2 regions of the Streptomyces sp. GL_148 genome follow, and region 2 is predicted to be linked to the other one. Evidence: predicted binding sites of a transcription regulator. Region 2 holds the regulator's gene; the other holds the start of a gene.
The links. The regulator HspR, encoded in region 2, represses chaperone genes until heat shock. The targets are predictions, from matches to a motif close to TTGAGNNNNNNNNNCTCAA.

Region 1 (7,296 bases), 1.2 Mb from region 2:
GGAGGCCGACATCCGCCGCTTCGCCCCTTGGCGCTGGCTGCCGCCGCTCACCGCCCTCGCACTCGGCCTCTGGGGCCTCTCGCGGGGCGGCTCCATGTGGCGCGACGAGTCCGTCACGTGGCAGGTCGCGCACCGGCCGCTCGGGGAACTCTGGGAACTGCTCGGCCAGGTCGACGCCGTACACGGCCTCTACTACCTGCTGATGCACGCCGTCTTCACGGTGACGGGCGACGGCGCCGCCCCCGACTCCGGCCTCTGGGCCCTGCGCCTCCCCTCGGTGGCCGCCACCGCCCTCGCCGCATCCGGCGTGGCCGCGGTGGCCCACCACCTGACGGACGCACTGCCCGTCGGGGATGGGGGCGGGGGGCGCGGGCCTGGCGTGCCCGGCGGATCCGGGCAGGCCGGCGGCCCGGTCCGGCCCGACGCCTCCGACCACTCCGACCGGGTCGGCGGCCCGGACCGCGCCGACCGGCCCGACTGGTTCGACCGCCTCGACCAGTCCGATCGCCTCGATCGCCTCGATCGACCCGGCCGGCCCGACCGCCCCGGCCGGGTCGCGTTGTTGGCCGGGGTCGGGTACGCGGTGTTGCCGCCCGTGCAGATGTACGCGCAGGAGGGGCGCTCGTACGCGTTCGTCGCCGCGGCCGTCGTCTGGGCCACGTACCTGATGCTGCGCGAGCGCTGGGTCGGCTACGCCGTGGTGCTGGCGCTGGGGTGCTGGCTGCACGAGTTCGCCGTACTGGCGCTGCCCGCGCACGCGTTCGCCGCCTGGCGCTCGCGCGGCTGGAGGCTCGCCGCCGGGGCCGTGGTGGCCGCGCTGCTGCCGCTCGCCCTGGTCAGCGCGCGGCAGGCGCAGCAGCAGCTGGGCTGGCTCGGGCGGCCGAGCTGGCAGGACTGGGCGGCGTACGGGGTCCTCGCGGCCGCGTCGCTGCTCCTGGCCCGGGGAGCCGCGCGGGAACTCGTACGGGTAGCCCTGCCGCTGGCCCTGCTGCCGCCCGGGCTGTTGCTCGTGATCTCGCTGGTGCACCCCTGGTACGTGGACCGGTACGTCCTCTACGCCCTCGCCGGCCTCGCCCTCCTCGCGGGGGCGCGGCTCGCCACGGCGCGGGGCTGGTGGGTGTGGCCGCTGGTCGGGGTCCTGCTGGTCCCCGTCGGGTTCTGGTCCGCGTGGCTGCGTACCCCCGAGAGCCGCAAGGACGACGCGCGGGCCGTCGCGGCGGCCGTCGGCGACGTCGCGCGCCCGGGCGACGCGGTGCTGTTCCTCCCCTCGCGGCGGCGCGCATGGCTGTTGTCCTCACCGCAGACCTACGGGTCCCTGCGCGACCTCGCCCTGTCCCGCACCCCGGCGGCTTCGCGGAGCCTCCAGGGCGTGGAGCGGACTCCGGAGGAGATCCGGGCGGCGTTGCTGGACCCGGCCGTCGACCGGGTGGTCGCCCTGCTCGACCCGGTGGGGCAGCCGCTGGACGGCTACCCGGCCGAGGCGGTGAAGCGCCAGACGCTGGTCTCCTCCTTCGACCTGTGCTCCGTGACGGACGTGCGGGGGGCGCGCGTGGCGCTCTTCGCCCGGGCGGGTGACTGCCCGTAGCTCCCGGCGGGGCCGCGGCCTCGCTCATGGACTGCCCACCCGTCTGCTCCCGGGAGTACCCGCGCCGACCGGTCGCGCACGCCTCCGGTCCGGTGCCCCGGCCGCCCGGCGCGCGCCCCTGGTACCGCTGCGCGGGGCCGACCCGGGTCGGCAGGCCCCCGGAGCCGCTGCACAGGGTCCCCTACCCTCCCTTCCGCCGTTCCCCGGGCCGCCCCGGACCCGAGAGACCTGGGGCTCCGCCCCGGATCCGAGAGACCTGGGGCTCCGCCCCGGATCCGAGAGACCTGGGGCTCCGCCCCGGACCCCGCGCCTCAAGCGCCGGCGGGGCTGGAGGTGGCCCGGCCCCGCCTTTCACGTGCACGAAGGGCCCGACGCCTGCTCCTCACGTGCGTGCTCCCCGGGCGGGCCGCCGACCTCGTGGGCGGGCCGGCCGGTCCGCTCACGGGTCCGGCCGCCCGCTAGGGCGACCGGTCGCGCCGCGCCCGGAGGCCGGCCCGCCGGGGGCAATGCGCCCCGGAGGCGGATGCGTTCGTGGGAGGCGGAGGCGCAGGGGGGAGGATGGGCGGCGGGCCGCCGACCTTGCCGGGGCCCGCCGACTTCTGCCGGAGGTGCCATATGGACGCAGCCCGCCAACACCCCCACCGCCACTCCCTCGTGCCGCCCGGTCCGCTCGTCGGTGGGGACTGGCTCGCGGAGCGTCTCGGTATACCCGGACTCGTCGTCTTCGACGCCTCCGTCGGGGCGCACCGCGAGACGGGCCGGCGGATTCCGGGGGCCCGTCCCTTCGACCTCGACGGCGCGCTGTCCGACCACACCGCCGCCGCCCCGCACGCCATGCCCGGCCCCGCCGCCTTCGCCGAGGCGATGCGCGTCCTCGGCGTGGACGACAGCAGCACGGTCGTCGCGTACGACGGCGCCGGGATCTACTCCAGCGCCCGCGCCTGGTGGATGCTGCGCAGCATGGGCTTCGACCGGGTCGCCGTCCTCGACGGCGGGCTGCCCGCGTGGACCGCCGCCGGGCGGCCGGTGGAGGAGCGCCGGCCGGGCTACGAGGGCCCGCGCGGCTCCTTCACGGCCAGGCCCCGCGCCGGGCTGCTGGTGGACGCGGCCACCGTCTCGGCGGCCCTGGCCGATCCGGCCGCCGCGGTGCTCGACGCCCGGACCCGCGAACGCTTCTCCGGCACCGCGCCCGAACCCCGACCCGGCCTGCGCGGGGGCCACATGCCGGGCGCGGCCAGCCTCCCCTTCGGCGAACTGCAGCGCCCCGACGGCCTGATGCGCCCCGCCGCCGAACTCCGTACCGCCTTCGGGGCGGCGGCGGGCGAGCGGGAGCGGCTGTACTTCAGCTGCGGATCAGGGGTTACCGCCTGCGTGCTCGCGCTCGGCGCGGAGCTCGCCGGGTACGAGCACCTCGCCGTGTACGACGGCTCCTGGAGCGAGTGGGGCATGCCCTCCCCGGACCGGCCGGTCGTACAGGGGAGTTAGCCCGGCCCCGCCCACATCCCGCCGCCCGTCCGGGGGTTGGCACCACCCCGGATCCGGGCACCGGCCCCATGCCCCCGGGCCCCCGCACGGGCACGATCGACGGCATGACAACGCAGCGCGGCACCAAGGCCACCGTCACCGCCACGCACACCGCCGCAGCCCTCGACGGTCCGTACGTCCTCGGGCTCGATCACCGCCGGGCAGCTGTCCGGGACGGGCGCGGACGCCCGCTCCGCCTCCGGCGACGTCCGCCTGGCCTTCGCGAAGGCGCCGGCCTCGGTCGCCGTGGAAACCAGCTCGGGCGATGCCAGGGTGAAGGTTCCCGCGGCGCGGGCCCCGTACGCCCTCGACGTCTCCACCACCTCCGGCGAGCGGGAGATCACCGTCCCCGCGGACCCGTCCGTGACCGCCCGCCTCGCCGTACGGACCTCGTCGGGCGACATCGTCATCTTGGCGGCCTGAGCCCCGGCGACGCCCACACCCTCTCCGTACACGCGAGGAGCGCAGCCCCGCCCCGAACTCGCCTTCACCCGTGGTGACCTGGGCATTTCCGCCGATGCCGTGGCCCGGCTGAGATGTTCCCGCCCCTGTTCGCCCCCGGCGAACGGGTGTTGGGGAACATTGGGGCGCGCACATGCATTGAGTCGGCATAGCTCAACTTCACTGCCGGAGGGAAGATCATGGCTTCGACGTCCGTAACGCTCACCCTGCCCGTGCTGCCGCTCGATGACGAGGTCGTGCTGCCTGGGATGGTCGTTCCGCTGGACCTGTCCGATGCAGAAGTGCGCGGTGCCGTCGAGGCCGCTCAGGCCGCCGCCGCGGGGGACAAGCCGAAGGTGCTGCTCGTGCCCCGGATCGACGGGAAGTACGCCGGCACCGGGGTGCTCGGGACCGTCGAGCAGGTGGGGCGGCTGTCCGACGGGGACCCCGGGGCGCTGATCAGGGGGCGCGGCCGGGTCCGTATCGGGGCCGGCACGACCGGGCCGGGGGCCGCCCTCTGGGTCGAGGGCGAGACCGTGGACGAGGCCGTCCCGGATCCGCTGCCCGGGGCCGTCACCGAGCTCGTCAAGGAGTACAAGGCGCTCGCCACGAGCTGGCTCAAGAAGCGCGGCGCCTGGCAGGTCGTGGACCGGGTGCAGCAGATCGAGGGGGTCGGGGCCCTCGCGGACAACTCCGGCTACTCCCCGTTCCTGACCGTCGAGCAGAAGGTGGAGCTGCTGGAGACGGCCGACCCCGTCGCCCGGCTGCGCCTCGCGGTCAAGGCCCTCAGCGACCACCTCGCCGAGCAGGACGTGGCCGAGTCCATCGCCAAGGACGTCCAGGACGGCGTCGACAAGGTCCAGCGCGAGTTCCTGCTGAAGCGGCAGCTCGACGCCGTGCGCAAGGAACTGCGCGAGCTGAGCGGGGAGAAGGACGGCGAGGAGTCCGACGACTACCGGGCCCGGGTCGAGGCCGCCGACCTGCCCGAGAAGGTACGGGAAGCCGCCCTCAAGGAGGTCGACAAGCTGGAGCGTTCCAGCGACCAGTCCCCGGAGGGGTCCTGGATCCGCACCTGGCTGGACACGGTGCTCGAACTGCCCTGGAACGAGCGGACCGAGGACGAGTACGACATCCGCGGAGCCCGCGCCGTCCTGGACGCGGAGCACGCAGGGCTGAGCGACGTGAAGGACCGGATCACCGAGTACCTGGCGGTGCGCAAGCGCCGCTCCGAGCGCGGGATGGGCGTCGTCGGCGGGCGCAGGGGCGGGGCCGTGCTGGCGCTCGTAGGCCCTCCGGGCGTCGGAAAGACCTCCCTCGGGGAGTCCGTGGCCCACGCCATGGGGCGCAAGTTCGTCCGCGTGGCCCTCGGCGGAGTCCGCGACGAGGCCGAGATCCGCGGACACCGGCGTACGTACGTGGGCGCGCTGCCCGGCCGGATCGTACGGGCGATCAAGGAAGCCGGGTCGATGAACCCGGTCGTCCTGCTCGACGAGATCGACAAGGTCGGCTCCGACTTCCGGGGCGACCCGGCGGCGGCACTGCTCGAAGTCCTCGACCCCGCCCAGAACCACACCTTCCGCGACCACTACCTGGAGGTGGAACTGGACCTGAGCGACGTCGTGTTCCTCGCCACCGCGAACGTGCTGGAGGCCATCCCCGAGGCCCTCGCCGACCGTATGGAACTGGTCCGCCTCGACGGCTACACCGAGGACGAGAAGGTCGTCATCGCCCGCGACCACCTGCTGCCCCGGCAGTTGGAGCGCGCCGGCCTGGCCGCGGAGGAAGTGGTCCTGGAGGAGGACGCGCTGCGCAAGCTGGCGGGGGAGTACACCCGGGAGGCGGGCGTGCGCACCCTGGAGCGTTCCCTCGCGCGGCTGCTGCGCAAGGTGGCCTCCCAGCACGAGCTGGGGGAGCGGGAGCTCCCGCTGCGGATCGGCGCCGGCGACCTGCGGGCGCTCATCGGGCGGCCGCACCACGTACCGGAGTCCGCGCAGGACCCGGCCGAGCGGCGCACCGCGGTACCGGGCGTGGCCACCGGCCTCGCCGTGACCGGGGCGGGCGGTGACGTCCTGTTCGTCGAAGCCTCGCTGGCCGACCCCGAGACGGGCGCGGCCGGGCTCACGCTGACGGGCCAGCTCGGAGACGTGATGAAGGAGTCGGCGCAGATCGCGCTCAGCTTCCTGCGCTCGCACGGCGCCGAGCTGGAACTCCCCGTCGCCGACCTGAAGGACCGGGGGGTGCACATCCACTTCCCGGCGGGCGCGGTGCCCAAGGACGGTCCGAGCGCGGGCATCACGATGACGACGGCGCTGGCCTCGCTGCTGTCGGGCCGGCAGGTCCGCACGGACGTGGCCATGACCGGCGAGGTCTCGCTGACCGGGCGGGTGCTGCCGATCGGCGGGGTCAAGCAGAAGCTGCTGGCCGCACACCGGGCCGGGCTGACCACCGTCATCATCCCGAAGCGGAACGAGGCCGACCTGGACGACGTTCCGGCCGAGGTGCTGGCAGGGCTGTCGGTGCACCCGGTGACGGATGTACGCCAGGTCCTGGAGCTGGCCCTGGCCGCGGACACGGTCCCGGTGGCCGCCGTGGCCTGATCCGGACCGCGGGCCTGATCCGAGCCGCGGCCTGGTCCTGGCCGCCGCGGTCTGATCCGGGCCGCCGGACATCCGGCCGGGTGGCCAAGGGCCCGGGGTTCCCCGCTCCGGCGGGGCCCCGGGTCCCCGGCGTACCCGCTGCGAAATACTGGTGGGCCACACACCAGCGAAGGAGCGGGCCTTGCACGGGACCGAAGACCAGGAGTTCCTTGCCCTGGAGCGGGAGCTGTCCGTCTTCCTCCGACGGGCCCGCGCCTCCTCCGGGGAGATGGCGCGCGAGCTGCACCCGGAGCTGGAACCGGCCGCGTACGGGCTCCTCGTACGGCTGGAAGCCGCCGGGCGGCAGCGGGCGACCGAGCTCGCCGCGTACTTCGGGGTCGGCAAGGCCACGATGAGCCGGCAGCTGCGGGCCCTGGAGGTGCTGGGCCTGCTGGCCCGCGAGCCGGACCCGGCGGACGGGCGGGCCTTCCTGGTCGGGCTCACCGAGGAGGGCCGGGAACGCTTCCTGCGCGTCCGGGGCGCCCGGCGCGAGCAGTACATGCGCAAGCTCGCGGACTGGGACCGCGGAGAAGTGGCGGAACTGGCGCGACTCCTGAACCAGTTGAACGCGGGCGGGGAGTAGCCCCTACAGCTCCGCGTACGCCGCCGACGCGTCGTCGTGGCGCTTGCCGCGGCGGTGCGCCCGGTCCGGGTCCGATTCCAGCGTGCGCACCCGGTCGATCAGGGACTGCGCGCCCTCCTTGCGCAGCACGGCCAGGCATGCGGTCCAGTCGCCCTCCCCGAACGTGTCCGTCCACCGGCTGGCCCCGTCCGTGAGCGCCGCCACCGCCCGCACCTGCGCGCGCGGCGTCAGCCCGGTCACCGCCCGGGCCGCCACCTCCGGGTCCGCGGCAGCGGTGAAGAAGCCACCCTCCGCGTTGCGCAGCGCGTCGGTGGAGGCCTCCGTACGCAACCGCTCGCGCGGGATCCGGTCCAGCCGGTCGTCGAGGACCGCGCGCACCTCGCCGCCGGGCGCCTGGAGGAGGAGTACGGAATCCGAGAGCACCAGGTGTTCGACGCGGGACTCGTCCCAGCGGACCACGACCACCGTCGCCTGCGGCGTCCGGACGTGAGAAAGGTCACACGTGTCGCGATGGGCGTCCGCGGTGA
Region 2 (7,296 bases):
TACGCGGAGCGGTACGGGCGGATGCCCTCGCCGAACCCGGACCGGGTGGTCGTGGAGATCACCCTCGACCGGGCCATGGGGCGCGCGTAGGCGACGATCTCCGATTCAACGATGTCCGGTTCAACGACGTCCGGTTCAACGATGTCCGGTTCAACCACTGGACACGGACATCACAGCGACGCCATCGTGGTCAGGTCCACGATGGCGTCGCTGTGTGGGGGTAGTGCCTGAGCGATCTGCGACGACAGGGGAATCGCTTCAGGCACTGCGGGGGGTGGCGGCGGATTCGGGCTCGAAAAGTTGATGATCACGCTGATCCAGATTGACGAAGACCATGCCGTACCGGATCTCGCAGCGGACGGGCTGCGGTGCGCCTCGGGGACGGCGCAGACAGCGGTAGGCACGGACGTCCTCGTCCTCTTCCCGCACCACGATGATCGGCTGGCCGAAGAGGGTGACCCTCAGCGAGTCACCGGCGTAAGGAATGGCACTGGTGAGATCGATGAACTGCCAGCCTGAGCGGTATGCCGATGCCATTTCACGGCGGAAGCCGTGGTCGTCGGGGGTCATCAGGAGACCCGGGTGGGCATAGAGTCCCAGCTGATGTCCGAATTGATGTCCGACTTGCCCACCGGTGCCGAACTCGGACCCGAATCGGCTCGAGCGCTCCCCGCGTCCCCGTTGACAGCGACGGCTGCCCCAAAGACCGCCACGGCGGAGAAAACAACGGCAAGCGCCGAGCGAAGCATTCTCTTGAACATGGTCGGCTTCGTCCTCACTTGATGGAATCCTCTCCCCCGCGTGTCAGACGATGGCTCATTCAGGCACGTCAGTGCCACAGGGACGATGCATCATGTTCTTACATGTTCAGGACCCTGGGGGGTGGAGATTTGCCCAATACCGACACGAACCCGACACATCCCCACTCGGTCACCTGTATGTGCACCGAGGGAACACGGCTGTACGCGGCGGCGCTGAGCACCGGCCGCGTGCCGCGCAGCGAGGTCGGCAACGCCCCCTGCCTGCTCGAATTCGGCCTGCTGCGACCCGACCCCGATGACGCGAACCAGCTCCGCGCGGTTCCCCCCTCCGTCGCACTCGCACAACGTCTCCACCCGATCGAACAGGAGATCCAGGAGCGCCGCCGCAGCGCCGTGGACCTCACTGACGCATTCGAGCCGTTCCTCGCCATCAGCGCCCGGAGTCCCGCGAACTCCCACGCCATCACCCCGCTCGAGGGCCTGGAACAGATCAACGCCGCGCTCGACCTGGCCACCGCCGAATGCCACACCGAGGTCCTCACGGTCCAACCGGGCGGAGCCCGGCCCCCCTTCGCCCTGTCCGAAGCCCTGGAGCGCGGCACCAACGTGACCAACCGCGGGGTGAGCATCCGCACGCTCTACCAGCACACCGCGCGGCACAGCCAGGGCACGCTCGCCTACGCGGACCGCATCTCCACCGGGAAGGTCGAGATCCGCACCCTCGAGGAACTGATCGAGCGCCTCATCATCTTCGATCGCACCGTGGCCTTCATCCCGGCCGGCGACGCCCGGGGCGTGGCGCTGGAGCTGCGCCATCCCGGAGTCGTGGCGTACCTCATCAAGGTGTTCGAGCAACTGTGGCGCCGAGCCGTGCCGTTGGGCGACGAGGTGACCTACGAGCACACGCCCGCCGGGATCTCCGGCGTGCAGCGCTCCATCGCCCAGCTCCTCATCGAGGGACACGTGGACGAGGCCATCGCGCGCCGGCTGGGGATGAACGTACGAACCTGCCGCGCGCACATCGCCAAGCTCGCCTCCGCCCTGGGCAGCGGCAGCCGGGCCCAGCTCGGCTTCCTCATCGCCCAGTCGGGCATCCTCGACGACAAGTAGCCCCGCGGGCCCGGCAGGAGGTCCTGGAGCGCGCTGGAGCGCCCTGGAGCCCCGGACGGGTACAGCGAGGCGCGGGAACGACGAGAAGGCCCCGATCCGGCGGATCGGGGCCTTCTCGCGGTCAGTGCGTCGTCAGTGCGTCGCCCGTCCGCCGTCAGTCCATCGGGCGCTTGGGCGCCGGCCGCCAGACGACCAGGGCGCTGCCCGGCTGCGGGGGATGGTACGGGACCAGGTCGCGCCGGTACGAGGCGTGCACCTGGGCCTCGCGCTGCTGGAGGACCGCGGCGGCGCCGTCGACGGCCGTCGAGAGCTCGGCCACGCGCTGCTGGAGCGCGGAGACCTGGTTCTCCAGCTCGATGATCCGCTTGATGCCGGCCAGGTTGATGCCCTCTTCCTGGGACAGCGCCTGCACCGTGCGGAGCAGTTCGATGTCACGGGCCGAGTAGCGCCGGCCGCGCCCGGCCGTACGGCCCGGGGAGACCAGGCCGAGGCGGTCGTACTGGCGCAGGGTCTGCGGATGCAGGCCCGAGAGCTGGGCGGCCACCGAGATCACGTAGACCGGGGTCTCATCGGTGAGCTGGTACTGGCTCCTACGGCGGCCGTCCATGTCATGCTCCCTTCGCGGACTCGAACAGCGCGGAACGCGGGTCCTCGGACTCCGTCGCCTCGCGGTACAGCTCCATGGCCTCGCGGGCCTTGTCGTTCAGCTCGGTCGGGACCGCGACCTCCACCGTCACCAGCAGATCGCCGCGGGTGCCGTCCTTGCGGACCGCCCCCTTGCCGCGGGCGCGCATCGTGCGGCCGCCCGGGGTGCCCGGGGGCAGCTTCAGCGTCACCGAGGGGCCGTTCAAGGTCGGGACCTTGATGTCGGCTCCCAGCGCCGCCTCCGCGAAGGTCACCGGAACGGTCACCGTGAGGTTGTCGTCCTTGCGGCCGAAGACCGGGTGCGCGTCCACGTGCACGACCACGTACAGATCACCGGCCGGGCCGCCGCGCTCGCCCGGAGCTCCCTTGCCGCGCAGCCGGATCCGCTGGGAGTCGGAGACCCCCGCCGGGATCCGGACCTGCATGGTCCGGGAACTACGGGCCCGCCCGCTGCCCTTGCAGATGTCGCACGGGGTCTCGGCGATGAGGCCGCGGCCCTTGCAGTCCGCACAGGGGTCGGTCAGCGAGAAGCCGCCGCCGCTGCCGCGCGAGACCTGGCCGGTGCCGACGCAGGTCGGGCACACGCGGGGCGTGCCGTTCTTGTCGCCGGTGCCCGAACAGGCCTTGCAGGGCGCCTGCGAGGACATCCGGAGCGGGACCGTGGCCCCGTCCACCGCCTCCGTGAAGGAGAGGGTGACCTCCGATTCGATGTCCTGGCCGCGGCGCGGCTGGGTACGGGTGCCCGCCCCCGCGCCGGCGCCGCCGCGGTTGAACAGGCCGCCGAAGACGTCGCCCAGGCCGCCGCCGCCGAAGCCGCCGCCCGCACCGCCCTGCTGCTGGCCCCCGAAGAGGTCGCCGAGGTCGAAGTTGAACGAGCCGCCGCCCCCGCCGGGACCGGGGCGGAAGCCACCGTTCCCGAACAGGGCGCGGGCCTCGTCGTACTCCTTGCGCTTCTTCGCGTCGCCGAGGATGTCGTTCGCCTCGGAGATCTCCTTGAAGCGCTCCTCGGCCGAGACGTCGCCCTTGTTGGCGTCCGGGTGGAACTCGCGGGCGAGCTTCCGGTACGCCTTCTTGATCTCGGCCTCGGTGGCGTCCTTCGGGACACCGAGGACCTTGTAGTAGTCCTTCTCGACGAAGTCCTTCGTGCTCATCCCCGGTGTCCCTCCTCTCGCGCTTCTTCTTGTCCTACACGTCGTGCAAAGGGCTCAGCAGCTTCAGCCCTTTTCGGGGGCATCCGCGTCCTTGTCCGACGGGTCCGACGCGTCCGACACGGCTTCCGCCGCCTCGGACTTCGGCGCCGTGCCCGGCTGGGGCTCGGCCACCGCGACCCGCGCGGGACGGATCGTACGCTCGCCGATGCGGTACCCCGGCTGCAGGATCGCCACGCAGGTGTCCTCGGTGACGTCCGGCGCGTACGAGTGCATCAGGGCCTCGTGGATCGTCGGGTCGAAGGGCTCGCCCTCCTTGCCGAACTGCTGCAGGCCCATCTTGGCCGCGGCGGTCTCCAGCGATTCGGCCACCGACTTGAAGCCGCCGACCAGCTCGCCATGTTCCCGCGCCCGGCCGATGTCGTCCAGGGTCGGGAGGAGCTCCGTCAGGAGGGACGCGACCGCGATCTCCTTGACGGCGATCCGGTCCCGCTCCACCCGGCGGCGGTAGTTCTGGTACTCCGCCTGGAGCCGCTGGAGGTCCCCGGTGCGCTCGCCGAGCGCGGTACGGGCCTGGTCCAGCTGGGCCAGGAGAGCGACGTCCGGTGCTGCTGCGGAGTCCCCGGCCGGGGCCGCGGCCTCCTCCTTGGAGGAAGCGGCGGCCTTCGGCTCGGCGGCGTCGTCGTCAGGCGTGCCGTCGGCGGGGACTTCGGGCTTCTCGTCGAAGCCCGGGGTCTCCTCCGACATCAGGCAGCGCCGCCCTTCGGCTTCTCGTCGTCCACGATCTCGGCGTCGACGACGTCGTCGTTGGCGTCGGCCTGGCCGGCGTCACCGGTCGGCGCGCCACCGGCGGCCTGGGCACCGGCGTCGGCGTAGATCGCCTGGCCGAGCTTCTGGCTGACGGCACCGAGCTTCTCGGTCGCGGTGCGGATCTCGGCGGCGTCCTCGCCCTTGAGCTTTTCCTTCAGCTCGGCGATGGAGGCCTCGACCTCTTCCTTGACGTCGGCCGGGACCTTGTCCTCGTTGTCCTTGACGAACTTCTCCGTCTGGTAGACGAGCTGCTCGCCCTGGTTGCGGGACTCGGCCGCCTCCTTGCGGCGGGAGTCCTCGTCCGCGTACTGCTCCGCCTCCTGGCGCATGCGGTCGACCTCGTCCTTGGCGAGGGAAGAGCCGCCGGTGACGGTCATCTTCTGCTCCTTGCCCGTGCCGAGGTCCTTGGCCGTGACGTGCATGATGCCGTTCGCGTCGATGTCGAAGGAGACCTCGATCTGCGGGACGCCACGCGGGGCCGGCGGCAGGCCGGTCAGCTCGAACATGCCGAGCTTCTTGTTGTACGCCGCGATCTCGCGCTCGCCCTGGTAGACCTGGATCTGCACGGACGGCTGGTTGTCCTCGGCCGTCGTGAAGATCTCGGACCGCTTGGTCGGGATCGTGGTGTTGCGCTCGATGAGCTTGGTCATGATGCCGCCCTTGGTTTCGATACCCAGGGACAGCGGGGTCACGTCGAGGAGCAGGACGTCCTTGACCTCACCCTTGAGAACGCCCGCCTGGAGGGTCGCGCCGAGGGCGACGACCTCGTCCGGGTTGACGCCCTTGTTGGCGTCCTGACCGCCGGTGAGCTCCTTGACGAGCTCGGCGACGGCCGGCATGCGGGTGGAGCCGCCGACCAGGACCACGTGGTCGATCTCGGACAGGTTGATGCCCGCGTCCTTGATGACGTTGTGGAACGGGGCCTTGCAGCGGTCGAGCAGGTCCACGGTGAGCTGCTGGAACTGCGAGCGCGTGAGCTTCTCGTCCAGGTGCAGCGGGCCCTCGGCGGACGCCGTGATGTAGGGCAGGTTGATCGAGGTCTCGGTGGAGGACGACAGCTCGATCTTCGCCTTCTCGGCGGCCTCGCGCAGGCGCTGGAGCGCCATCTTGTCCTTGGACAGGTCGACGCCGTGGCCGTTCTGGAACTGCTTCACCAGGTAGTCGACGACGCGCTGGTCCCAGTCGTCGCCACCGAGGTGGTTGTCACCGTTGGTGGCCTTGACCTCGACGACACCGTCGCCGATCTCCAGGAGGGACACGTCGAACGTGCCGCCACCGAGGTCGAAGACGAGAATGGTCTGGTCGTCCTTGTCGAGGCCGTAGGCCAGGGCGGCGGCAGTCGGCTCGTTGACGATGCGCAGGACGTTCAGGCCCGCGATCTCGCCGGCCTCCTTCGTCGCCTGACGCTCGGAGTCGTTGAAGTAGGCCGGGACGGTGATGACCGCGTCCGTGACCTTCTCGCCCAGGTACGCCTCGGCGTCGCGCTTCAGCTTCTGCAGGATGAAGGCGCTCATCTGCTGCGGGTTGAAGTCCTTGCCATCCAGGTTGATCTTCCAGTCAGTGCCCATGTGGCGCTTGACGGAGCGGATGGTCCGGTCCACGTTCGTGACCGCCTGGCGCTTGGCCACCTCGCCGACGAGGACCTCGCCGTTCTTGGCGAAGGCGACGACGGACGGCGTGGTCCTGGCGCCTTCGGCGTTGGTGATGACGGTGGGCTCTCCGCCTTCCAGAACGCTGACGACGGAGTTAGTGGTGCCCAGGTCGATGCCGACCGCACGTGCCATTTTGATTCCTCCAGCTGACTTGAGTGGAACAGACTCAAGAGTGCCGCACCGCTCCGCCGGTGTCAACAGAGGTGAGTCGAGGGGACTCAACCTTTAGGCTGTGCTTACGCTCAGGAGCGCGAAATCCAGCCCCGCCGGCGTTTGAGGCGCGGGGCCTGGGGCGGAGCCCCAGCAGCGGCGCCGCACCCGAACGGGGCACCACCGCCGCGCGGCACCCCCACACCGCCGGAGGCGTACGGCACCGTGCTGGCATGCACAAGCTGCTCGCGCTCCCCGCCCGGCCAGGGCCATGGCCGGCCGGGCCATCGGCCAAGCGGGTGCTCGACCTCGCCGGAGCGGCGCTCCTGATCGGGGTGCTCCTCGTACCGCTGCTGCTGACCACCGCCCTGCTGTACGCGACCCAGGGCGCGGGTGTCCTCGTACGCGAACCCGCGGCGGGCCTGGCCGGACGGCCCTACCGGGCGTGGCGGTTCCGCGTGGGCAAGGGGCGGACCGGGGCGGCGCTGGAGCGGTGCGCACTGGACCGGCTGCCGCAGCTGCTCAACGTGGTGCGGGGCGAGATGTCGCTGGTCGGGCCGCGTCCCGGAAACAGTGCGTCGGACCGGCCCGAGCGGCTCCTCGTACGGCCCGGGATGACCGGGCTGTGGCAGGTGAGCGCACGTTCGGACCTACCGTGGGAGGAGATGGACCTGCTGGACCGGCACTACGTGGATAACCACTGGCTCGGAATGGACCTGGCGATCCTCGCGCAGACCCCGCGGGCGGCCTGGCGGCACGGGCGGCCCTGAGGTGGGGGCGAGCGACGCAGATCACCGCGCGCTCGGCTACATTGCGGCGTCGGGACTGGGTAACCTCAAGCCTTGACTGGATAAGTTACCGCTTAGTAAGTGCCGCCCGAGGAGCCTTCCCATGCAACTCGCCGCGATCATCGTGTCGCTGGTCCTGACCGTGGTCGGCGTCGCGCTGCTCGCCCGAGCCGTGGCGCAGATCTACCGCTTCGTGAAGCTCGGACAGCCCGTACCGGCAGGCAGCCGTACG

Region 1: lon (endopeptidase La) is a predicted target of HspR. The motif match lies at 3,710-3,728, and genes of this name have one in related genera.

Annotation. Positions count from the first base shown of each region.
Region 1 is NZ_CM174396.1:5,913,297-5,920,592, forward strand. It holds gene AC3IYI_RS27285 (hypothetical protein) at 95-1,585, shown strand; gene AC3IYI_RS27290 (sulfurtransferase) at 2,201-3,070, shown strand; gene AC3IYI_RS27295 (DUF4097 family beta strand repeat-containing protein) at 3,275-3,532, shown strand; gene lon (endopeptidase La) at 3,751-6,147, shown strand; gene AC3IYI_RS27305 (MarR family winged helix-turn-helix transcriptional regulator) at 6,329-6,769, shown strand; gene AC3IYI_RS27310 (protein phosphatase 2C domain-containing protein) at 6,773-7,296, opposite strand, start outside.
Region 2 is NZ_CM174396.1:4,720,321-4,727,616, reverse strand. It holds gene AC3IYI_RS21875 (pyridoxamine 5'-phosphate oxidase family protein) at 1-90, shown strand, start outside; gene AC3IYI_RS21870 (Rieske (2Fe-2S) protein) at 259-570, opposite strand; gene AC3IYI_RS21865 (helix-turn-helix transcriptional regulator) at 864-1,871, shown strand; gene AC3IYI_RS21860 (heat shock protein transcriptional repressor HspR) at 2,026-2,478, opposite strand; gene dnaJ (molecular chaperone DnaJ) at 2,480-3,667, opposite strand; gene grpE (nucleotide exchange factor GrpE) at 3,731-4,411, opposite strand; gene dnaK (molecular chaperone DnaK) at 4,411-6,258, opposite strand; gene AC3IYI_RS21840 (sugar transferase) at 6,510-7,046, shown strand; gene AC3IYI_RS21835 (4Fe-4S dicluster domain-containing protein) at 7,168-7,296, shown strand, end outside.